4 regions of the Actinoplanes sp. NPDC049598 genome follow, and region 2 is predicted to be linked to each of the others. Evidence: riboswitches for the same ligand, from Rfam matches in the RefSeq annotation. Region 2 holds a riboswitch; each other region holds the start of a gene.
What was found. A riboswitch is a leader RNA that binds a small molecule or an ion and turns the genes downstream of it on or off. The one in region 2 is predicted to bind cyclic di-AMP.
Positions count from the first base shown of each region.

Region 1: linked by a shared signal. The riboswitch ahead of AB0J66_RS34120 (NlpC/P60 family protein) and the one ahead of AB0J66_RS40615 (transglycosylase family protein) in region 2 are both predicted to bind cyclic di-AMP.
Region 3: linked by a shared signal. The riboswitch ahead of AB0J66_RS30895 (hypothetical protein) and the one ahead of AB0J66_RS40615 (transglycosylase family protein) in region 2 are both predicted to bind cyclic di-AMP.
Region 4: linked by a shared signal. The riboswitch ahead of AB0J66_RS39610 (NlpC/P60 family protein) and the one ahead of AB0J66_RS40615 (transglycosylase family protein) in region 2 are both predicted to bind cyclic di-AMP.

Region 1 is NZ_JBFAOX010000018.1:156,342-158,531, reverse strand. It holds gene AB0J66_RS34125 (MurT ligase domain-containing protein) at 1-423, opposite strand, end outside; cyclic di-AMP (ydaO/yuaA leader) riboswitch at 853-1,039, shown strand; gene AB0J66_RS34120 (NlpC/P60 family protein) at 1,079-1,867, shown strand.
Region 2 is NZ_JBFAOX010000027.1:118,669-120,858, forward strand. It holds gene AB0J66_RS40605 (LysR family transcriptional regulator) at 1-164, opposite strand, end outside; gene AB0J66_RS40610 (nuclear transport factor 2 family protein) at 235-600, shown strand; gene AB0J66_RS40615 (transglycosylase family protein) at 621-1,097, opposite strand; cyclic di-AMP (ydaO/yuaA leader) riboswitch at 1,222-1,396, opposite strand; gene AB0J66_RS40620 (saccharopine dehydrogenase NADP-binding domain-containing protein) at 1,507-2,190, shown strand, end outside.
Region 3 is NZ_JBFAOX010000015.1:130,287-132,476, reverse strand. It holds gene AB0J66_RS30900 (hypothetical protein) at 1-512, opposite strand, end outside; cyclic di-AMP (ydaO/yuaA leader) riboswitch at 516-648, opposite strand; cyclic di-AMP (ydaO/yuaA leader) riboswitch at 859-992, shown strand; gene AB0J66_RS30895 (hypothetical protein) at 999-2,027, shown strand; gene AB0J66_RS30890 (glycoside hydrolase family 65 protein) at 2,092-2,190, opposite strand, start outside.
Region 4 is NZ_JBFAOX010000026.1:49,686-51,875, reverse strand. It holds gene AB0J66_RS39615 (PQQ-dependent sugar dehydrogenase) at 1-134, shown strand, start outside; gene AB0J66_RS39610 (NlpC/P60 family protein) at 201-1,037, opposite strand; cyclic di-AMP (ydaO/yuaA leader) riboswitch at 1,044-1,171, opposite strand; gene AB0J66_RS39605 (VTT domain-containing protein) at 1,549-2,181, shown strand; gene AB0J66_RS39600 (BlaI/MecI/CopY family transcriptional regulator) at 2,189-2,190, opposite strand, start outside.

The sequences.
Region 1 (2,190 bases), on a different contig from region 2:
CACCTCCTTGGCCCGGTCGAGCTGGTCGCGGGAGAGGTTGAGCAGGGCCACCACCCGCGGCTTGGTCTCGTCGATGACCCGGGGCAGGTAGTGCTCGTCCACCTCCAGCACCGCGAACGGGGTCTGACCGGCCTTGGCCAGGGCCGACGTGTGCCCGGTGGGCATGTTGGCCCCGAAGGAGTTGGTCGCGACCGGGCCGAGCACGCCGAGCGCGGCCGCCGCCAGCCGCGTCGTGGTGGTCTTGCCGTTGGTTCCCGAGACGAGCGCGATCGCGCGTCCGGTGGCCAAGTGGCTCAGCAGCTCAGGGTCGATCTTGAGGCCGATCCAGCCTCCGATGACCGAGCCGTCGCCGCGTCCCGCGGCCCTGGAGAGCGCCGCCGCCGTCTTCGACACGGAGGTCGCGACCTTGGCCCGCAGGGGCATCTTCCCGTCCGTCACGGCGACGAGGGTACCGGAACCGCCTGTTACGTCGAGTTGTCGCCGGTCCCCCTCCGTCCGGCATCCGACTCGGCCGTTCGGGGGAGCGGGTTTTGCCCGGTGAGGAAGGTTTGAACCGCGGAAGAGTGAATACGGAAAGGCCGTCACCCGGCCGGTGACGAGGAATTATGTGTTCTGTTTCACCCGTAACCTTCAACAAAATGTATTTGCCCCAGCACGATCCGTGCTGGCAAAAGTTACGCGGCGGTCACAAATCGGACAGGGGTCCGTGTGCCAACTACTCTCGGTCACTGAGCCGCTTCCGCCGCCCGGGACGGATCTCGGGTACCAAGGATCAGCCGACAGCAACCCGCTGGAAGCTTGCGCCGCCCGGTTCACGCCGAGCCCTGCCCCGGGCCAGGCAGCGCGACCACGAGCAGTTGTACGACCACAAAGGCATACGGGGGCAGGGACGGGGGACCCAAATAGCGGTCTCCTCCGCGTCACCCGCTCCGGTGGCGATCAACGGAGAGACCTTGGGGTGAAGTCGCCTCCCAGCGACCGGGCAAGCCTTCCCGCCCGAACCCGACAGCTAACCTCGCAGGCGTGCCGGAGGGAATTCTCTACCGTGCACGAACACAGTTCGAGCCGGGGCCGACGCATGTCCGTCGGAGCCGGCAAACTCGCACTGTCTCTCGGTCTCTGCCTCTGCGCCGGCCAGCTGGTCTCCACGCCGGCCGCGCACGCCGCCACCCCCGTGGTGACGCAGGCCGCCGTGACTGCCAAGGCCGCGGCGAAGGTGAAGCCGACCGTCCGCACCAGCGTCAGCACCCGCACGCTGGCCTGGGGCGCCAAGGTCAAGGTGACCGCCCGCTACATCAACCCGACCAACGGCAAGGCGGTCACGTCCGGCACGGTGCGCCTGCAGGCGCTCCGCAACGGCAAGTGGCAGAACTGGGCGTCCGGCAAGGTCAACAAGAACGGCGCCATCGCCCTGTACGCCGCCCCGAAGACCAGCGGCTCGCTCCGCATGGTCTACGCCGGCACCTCGACGTTCGCCCCGCAGGTGGGCGGCCGCCTCGCGGTGAAGGTCGTCGCCAGCGGCGCCAAGGTCCTGGCCGAGGCCTCGGCCCACACCGGCGCGCTGTACAAGTTCGGCGCCTCGGGTCCGAGCCGCTTCGACTGCTCGGGCTTCACCAAGTACGTGTACAAGAAGGCCGCGGGCAAGAACCTGGCCCACAAGGCCAACTCGCAGCAGTCCGCCGGCAAGTCGGTGGCCAAGGGCGCCAAGAAGGCCGGAGACCTGATCATCTTCCGGAACGGCTCCTACGGCTACCACGCGGCCATCTACGCGGGCAACGGCTACATGTACGACTCGCCGCACACCGGCGCGCGCGTCTCCAAGCGCAAGATGATCAGCACCAACTACGTGGTCCGCCGCCTCGTCTGAGGTTCCTCAGACACGCGGTAAGTACGACAGTTGCTCAGCGGGGCGCGACCGGTTCGGTCGCGCCCCTCTGTCGGTCCGGTGACTCCAGGTGACTTGCTCGCGCTTTCCGGAGATACGGAGTTGGCCACAGGCACCCGCCGTAGGGACGGCCTCGGTCTGTCCTCACTCCCTCTGCCCCACTTTCGGCCGGTGCGTACCGTCACGCCAAGGCCCGCTCCGCGGGCCTGAAGGCGCTTTCTCCGTCCCGCCTGTAAATAACAGCCCGCACACCTGAGCCCTCGGCGTGCGGAATCTGCGCCCTGGCGATGAGGTGTCCGCCGGGT
Region 2 (2,190 bases):
GCGACGCGCCCCGAACGGTCGAACAGCTCCGCCCCGAGCTCGTGCTCGAGTGCCTTGACCTGGGCACTCACCCCCGACTGGCTGATGTGCACCCGCTCCGCCGCCCGCGTGAAGTTCGCTTCCTCGGCGACCGTCACGAAGTACTCCAGCTGCCGCAGCTCCATAACTGAGGATTCTAGCTTCCACAAAAACCATGCGTTGGACTTGTGGAACCGCCTGGAGAAGGCTGAACGCATGACCGAACGAGAGAAGGCCCAGCGCCCCGAAGACCTGACCCGCCTCTTCGTCGAGCGTGCCAACGCCAAGGACGCCGAGGGCTTGGCCCTGCTCTACGAGGAGGACGCCGTGATGGCCTATCCGCCCGGCCGGCAGACCGTCGGCCGGGCCGCCATCCAACGCCTGTGGGAGGAGGCGCTGCCCCACATGCCCGCCTTCGAGCCCGAGGAACCGCTGCCCACCCTGCTCAGCGGCGATCTGGCCCTGACTTCGACACCGCCCCGGGACGGCTCCGGAGCCCGGGCCCAGGTGGCGCGCCGCCAGCCCGACGGTTCCTGGCTGCGCGTTCTCGACCAGCCCGAGTTCCAGGCCCCCAAGTCCTGAGGGCCTGGACCCGTTGCTGCTCAGAGCGCTAGAGGTTGGCCTGGGTAAATGCGATGTGGGCTGCTCAAAACTGCTCGATTCAGGCGGAACAGGGTCGGCCAGCCGCCCGCCACATTCGCCTTGGCGGCGATCGAGGCGAGCGTGTCACCCGGGCGGACTATGTACTGCCGGCCTGTGGACGAAGCTGTGGATGCGGAGGATTGACGAGTGGCCGAGCGGCTGGCCCTATTTTCTGTGTTTGCGGCGCGGTATTGCCGGGTAGAGGTCGCTTTTCGGCCACAAGTCGGCCACGCGCCCAAGCCCTGCGAACGACGGACCAGCTCGGCGATTTGGATTTGTTCCGCGCGTGATGCCTGGTCGGCCGTGCGGGCGAAACGGCCGCCGCCGTGGGAGCTCCACGTGCTCCGGCTGAATTGCAGGCCGCCGTAGTAGCCGTTGCCGGTGTTGATTCCCCAGTTGCCGCCCGATTCGCACTCGGCGATCGCGTCCCAGTTCACCGAGCCACCCTTGGCCAGCGCCGGCGCGGCCTGTGCGGCGGGAGTGAGCGCTGGGGCGACCAGAGTGACGCTTGCGGCGGCCAGACCCAGACTTACGCGGGCAGGTTTGCACATTGATGCCATGACAAAGAACCCTCCACGCCTGCGAGGTCAGCTGTCGGGTTCGGGCTGAGGTGCCCGGCCGCGCGTGCGCGGCTTCACCCCGAGGCGCGCCAAAGCGCCGAAGAACTCGGGTCCCCCGCTCCATGCCGTGAGTATGTGTTCCGCCGGGCGGCGGCAGGATTCGGCGTTCCGCCCGCACGGACCGGCAGTGACCGCGAAAGGGTCCGGCCGGATTCTTATAGGAATAGGCGAGACCGACGTTATCGTGCCGCGCGCATTTAGGGGGCTTGTTGGAGAATTGGCAACCATGACCGAGCACGACATCGTCGTCTACGGCGCTTCCGGCTTCGTCGGCGCGCTGGTGGCACGGCATCTCGCCGAGCATTCCCCCGAGGGCGTCCGGATCGCGCTGGCCGGTCGATCCGAAAGCAAACTCGACGCCGTGAAACGCCGGCTCGGCGTCGAATGGCCGATCCTCGTCGCCGATGCCGGCGATGCGGCGGCGGTCGCCCGGGTGGCGGAAGCGACGCGGGTTCTCGTCACCACCGTGGGGCCGTATGCGAAATACGGCAAGCCATTGGTGGACGCCTGCGCCAGGGCCGGAACCGACTATCTCGACCTGACCGGGGAGGTACTTTTCGCACGTCAGAGCATCGATGACAACCACGAGGCGGCCCGCGCCTCGGGGGCCCGGATCGTGCACTCGTGCGGCTTCGACTCCATCCCCTCCGACCTGGGCGTGCACGTGCTCCACCAAGCCGTTCGGGCGGACGGGGCGGGTGAGCTCACCGACACGGCCATGGTCGTGACCAGCCTGCGCGGCGGGGTCAGCGGTGGCACGATCGATTCGCTGCGCCATCAGCTCGACACGATCAAACGGGATCCGGCGAAGAGGCGGATCGCCGGCGGCCCGTACTCGCTGAGTCCGGACCGCGCCGCCGAGCCGTCGCTGGGCCGGCAGTCCGACATCGCCACCGTGCGCGGCGACCAA
Region 3 (2,190 bases), on a different contig from region 2:
GCCATCAGCGCGACCTGCTTCTGCTCGTTGCGCACCTCGGTGTCGATGGCCACCTTGGCCGCCTGCTGGGCGTCCCGGGTGGTCTTGAGCGCCGCGACCGCCGTGTTCTCCTTGACCGCGATCGTCTCCAGGGTCTCGGCCCGGTCGAGGAAGCCCTCAGACGAGCCGGCCGCGAGCAGCGCGCTCATCGGGCCGAGGCGCCCGGTGCGGTACGACTGCTGGATGATGTCGTCCAACGCCGCCTGACGCGGGCCGATCTGCTGGTCGAGCTCCTTGAGCTTGGCCGCGAGCTCGGCCTGGCGCTTGCGTGAGCGGTCCAGCGCCTCCTTGGCCTCGACGAAGCCCTTGGAGGCGGCCTCGAGCTGCTGGATCAGGGTCTTGGGAGCGCCCTCGCCGTCGTCGCCGGTGTCGCCCGGCGCGGCCGAGGCCGGGGAGGCCAGCGCGAGGCCGGAGAGCGCGACGAGCAGCGCCAGGGTGGCTGCTAATCGTCGCCGGACAGTCTTGTGCCGCACACCTGTTCCTTCCGTCGGCCGCCGACCGAGTTAGCTGACGGGTTCGGGACGGAAGTGATCCCTACCGCGGATGCGGATTCACCCCGGAAAGATTGGTTCCCCGGCTCGTTCGGAAACGATTAGGCGGCGATCCCCGGGGGGTGGGGATCGGCACCGACCATACCGAAGACATCGAACGATCGACAGTTATCGCACGCGACGCAATTGAATGGCGACACACCGTGACTGCAATTACGGAATGTTACAAGTGGACTACGCGAATACTGTTTCGCGAGGCCTGAAGGGCGGCCCGTTGTCGGGTAAACTCGCCGTCGGCCCGCCCAACCAGGCACCGCCCCCGAGGTGCCGGCGGCCACCGCCCAATCGCCGCGAGGCGAGCCGGGGAACCAGGTCAGTGTGGGGTGAGTCCGCGTCAAGCGGTAGGGATCGCTTCCGTCCCGAACCCGTCAGCTAACCCGGTCGGCGGTTTACTCGGAAGGAACCTGCATGACCGTACGACCCCGCCGGTGGCTGATGCTTGCCCTGGCGCCGATCGTCTCTGTCGCTTTCCTGGCCTCGCCCATATCTCCGGCTTACGCCGAGCCCGGCGACGGGACCTCCGCGACCCCGGACGAGTCGGCCGGCAAGGAGAACCAGACCCTCGACGAGTTGATCGAGTCCTCGAACCGCCGGTTCGTCCAGGCCAAGGGCGCCGTGGCCAAGTCGACGGCCGCGCAGAAGGCCCTCGCCACCAAGATCAAGACGGCCGAGGCCCGGCGCAACGAGCTGATCCCCGAGGTCAACGCGATCGCCAACCAGCAGTACCGGTTCGGCCAGCTCAACGCGGCCAGCTTCCTGCTCAGCAGCAAGGGCTCGGACGACTTCCTGCGCCGGGCCATGTCGCTCGAGGAGATCAACACCGAGCACGACCGGAAGCTCGGCGAGCTCAACAAGGCGATCGACGAGGTCACGAAGTCCAAGGTGGCGCTGGACGCCGAGGTCAAGAAGCAGCAGACCAACCTGGTCGCGATGCAGAAGCAGAAGGAAGCGGCCAGCCAGGCCCTCAACCTGGTCGGCGGCGAGGGCCTCACCCAGGGCCACGTGCTCGCCAAATCTCCCGTCGCCAAGGCCGCGCCCCGCAATTCCGACGGCGGTTTCTCGCCCGAGTCGTGCACGGTGAAGGACCCGACGACCAGCGGCTGCATCACCGCCCGGACCTTGAACATGTACAAAGAGGTCAAGAAAGCGGGCTTCGACAGATTCGTGGGCTGTCACCGTGACGGCGGGCCGTTCGAGCATCCGAAGGGCCGGGCCTGCGACTGGTCATTGCAGGACAGCGGTTTCGCGGTCGCGCACAACGCGGACATGAAGGAGTACGGGAACAACCTGATGGCGTTCCTGGTCCGCAACGCGGACCGGCTCGGCATCTATTACGTGATCTGGTACAAGCAGATCTGGTTCCCCTCCGAGGGCGAGTGGAGGGCGTACCACGGGCCGAGTGACCACACCGACCACGTGCACGTCTCGATGCTCTGATCCGCCACTCAAACGTGAAACGGCCCCCGGTTCGCACCGGGGGCCGTTTTCGTCATTCGGTGAATCAGGCGGTCGCGCGGCGCACCGGAGCACGGCCGGCCGGCTGGGCCGGCGCCGGGCCGACCTGCGACGGGGCCGGGTTGGGCACGGTCACCGGCTTGAC
Region 4 (2,190 bases), on a different contig from region 2:
CCGGCGGCGGCTACGAGTCCGCCACCATCGGCAACTTCCCGACCCAGCCGACCGCCTTCGGCGTCGACGTGCAGGGCGAGCTGTACGTGCTGAGCGACTACCCCGGGTGGCTGAGCCGGGTGCGTTTCGAGTGAGCTTGCGGCCGGGCCGGGAGGCGGTACAACGCCGTACGCCTCCCGGCCCGGTCCGCCGCTCCGGGGTCAGGCGAGCCGGCGGACGACGTAGTTGGAGCTGAAGATCTTCCGCTTGCTGACCCGCGCGCCACTGTGCGGCGAGTCGTAGATGTAGCCGTTACCGGCGTAGATGGCGGCGTGGTAGCCGTACGAACCCCGGCGCGAGATCAGCAGATCACCGGGCTTCTTGGCCGACTTGCTGACGCCACGGCCGTACCGCTGCTGCGAATGCGCCTTGTGCGGCAGCTTGACACCGACCGACTTGCGGTAGACGTACATCGTGAAGCCGGAGCAGTCGAACCGGTGCGGTCCGGCCGCGCCGTAGAGGTAGAGCGCGCCGACGTGCCGACGCGCCTCGGCCAGGATCTTGGCCCCCTTCCCGGACGACGGCCTGATCACGGTGACCTTGATCTTCCGGCCGACGTGCGCGGCGAAGACGGCGTTGCCGGTGTAGGAGGTGCGGAAGTATCCCGTCACCTTCGGCGCGGCCGAGAAGCTGACCGTTCCCTTGCTGGTCAACCGCTTTGCGAACCAGGTGTGCCACTTGCCGTTCCGGTACGCCTGCAGGCGTACCACCCCCGAGGTGATCGCCGCGCCGGTGGCGGGGTTGCGGTAGGTCGCGGTGATCCGCACCGACTTGCCGGCGGTCAACGACCGGGCGCTGTACGTGGTCCGGATGGAGACCTTCTTCTTGGCCGCGGCGGCTTTCGTCGCGGAGACGTGCGCCGTGGGGGCCGGGCCCGCCGCGGCGACCGCGCCCGGAGTGCCGACCAGCTGGCCGGCGCCGAGGCAGAGACCCAGGGACAGTGCGATGGTGCCGGTGCCGACGGACATGCGGCGCCGGCCCGAACTGTGTTCGTGCACGGTGGAAACATCCTTCCGGCACGCCTGCGAGGTTAGCTGTCGGGTTCGGGCGGGAAGGTTGCCCGGCCGCCGGGGGCGGCTTCACCCCAAGGCCCTCGCCACGCCGCCCGCACCGGGTGCGGTGGCGCCGAAGAGCCGATGGTGGTTCCCCCGTCCCTGCCCCGTATGCCTTCGCGGTGGTGGTGTCGCTCATGGTCGCGACGACCGACCGGGGTAGGGCTCGGCGTGAGCCGGTTCGTCGCGAGCCGGCCCGCTCTGCGGTCGGCCCCATCTTGCTACACCAATTCCGCCGCTCCCTCCGAGCAGCAAAGACTACCCAAAGTAGTTGGCACATTGCTGAGTGCCCGGTTTCTTGCAGTTGAAATGACAAGCAGTTATTGATCTGCTACAAGAGGTGTAAGTCGACCAGTGAAAAAGGCCACACAATTCTCGGTCGAGGGATAGGCCCGGCGAGGCTGGTAACACCTACAAAGTGTAGGTTTTTACTTTCCGGAAGAGGCGACGCCATCTGATGACCGCAGCCCTCGGCCCCTCGTTCCTGAACCCGGAACACCTGATCTCCACCTTCGGCCTTCTCGGCATCCTGGCGCTCGTCTTCGCCGAGTCGGGCCTGCTGATCGGTTTCTTTCTGCCCGGCGACTCGCTTTTGTTCACCGCCGGGCTTCTGGTGGCCGACGGGACGTACCTCAAGCAGCCCTTGTGGCTGATGTGCCTGCTGGTGTCGATGGCGGCGGTGGCCGGGGACCAATTCGGTTATCTCTTCGGCCGCCGCTTCGGGCCGTCGCTGTTCCGGCGGCCGGACTCGCGGCTGTTCAAACGCGAGAATCTGACCCGGGCCAGTGGATTCTTCGAGAAGTACGGCGCCCGGTCCGTCGTTCTCGCCCGTTTCGTTCCGATCGTGCGGACCTTCACGCCCATCGTGGCCGGAGCCGGCCACATGAAATACCGCACCTTCCTGCTTTTCAACGTCATCGGCGGCACGCTGTGGGGCTGCGGGGTGACGATTCTCGGCTATTTCCTCGGGCAGATCGCGTTCGTGAAGTCGAACATCGAACTCATCCTCGCCGGCATCGTCGCCGTGTCGGTCATTCCGGTCGGCATCGAGCTCCTGCGCGGCCGGCGACGGGCCCGGGCCGGCCGATGAGGGCGGGTC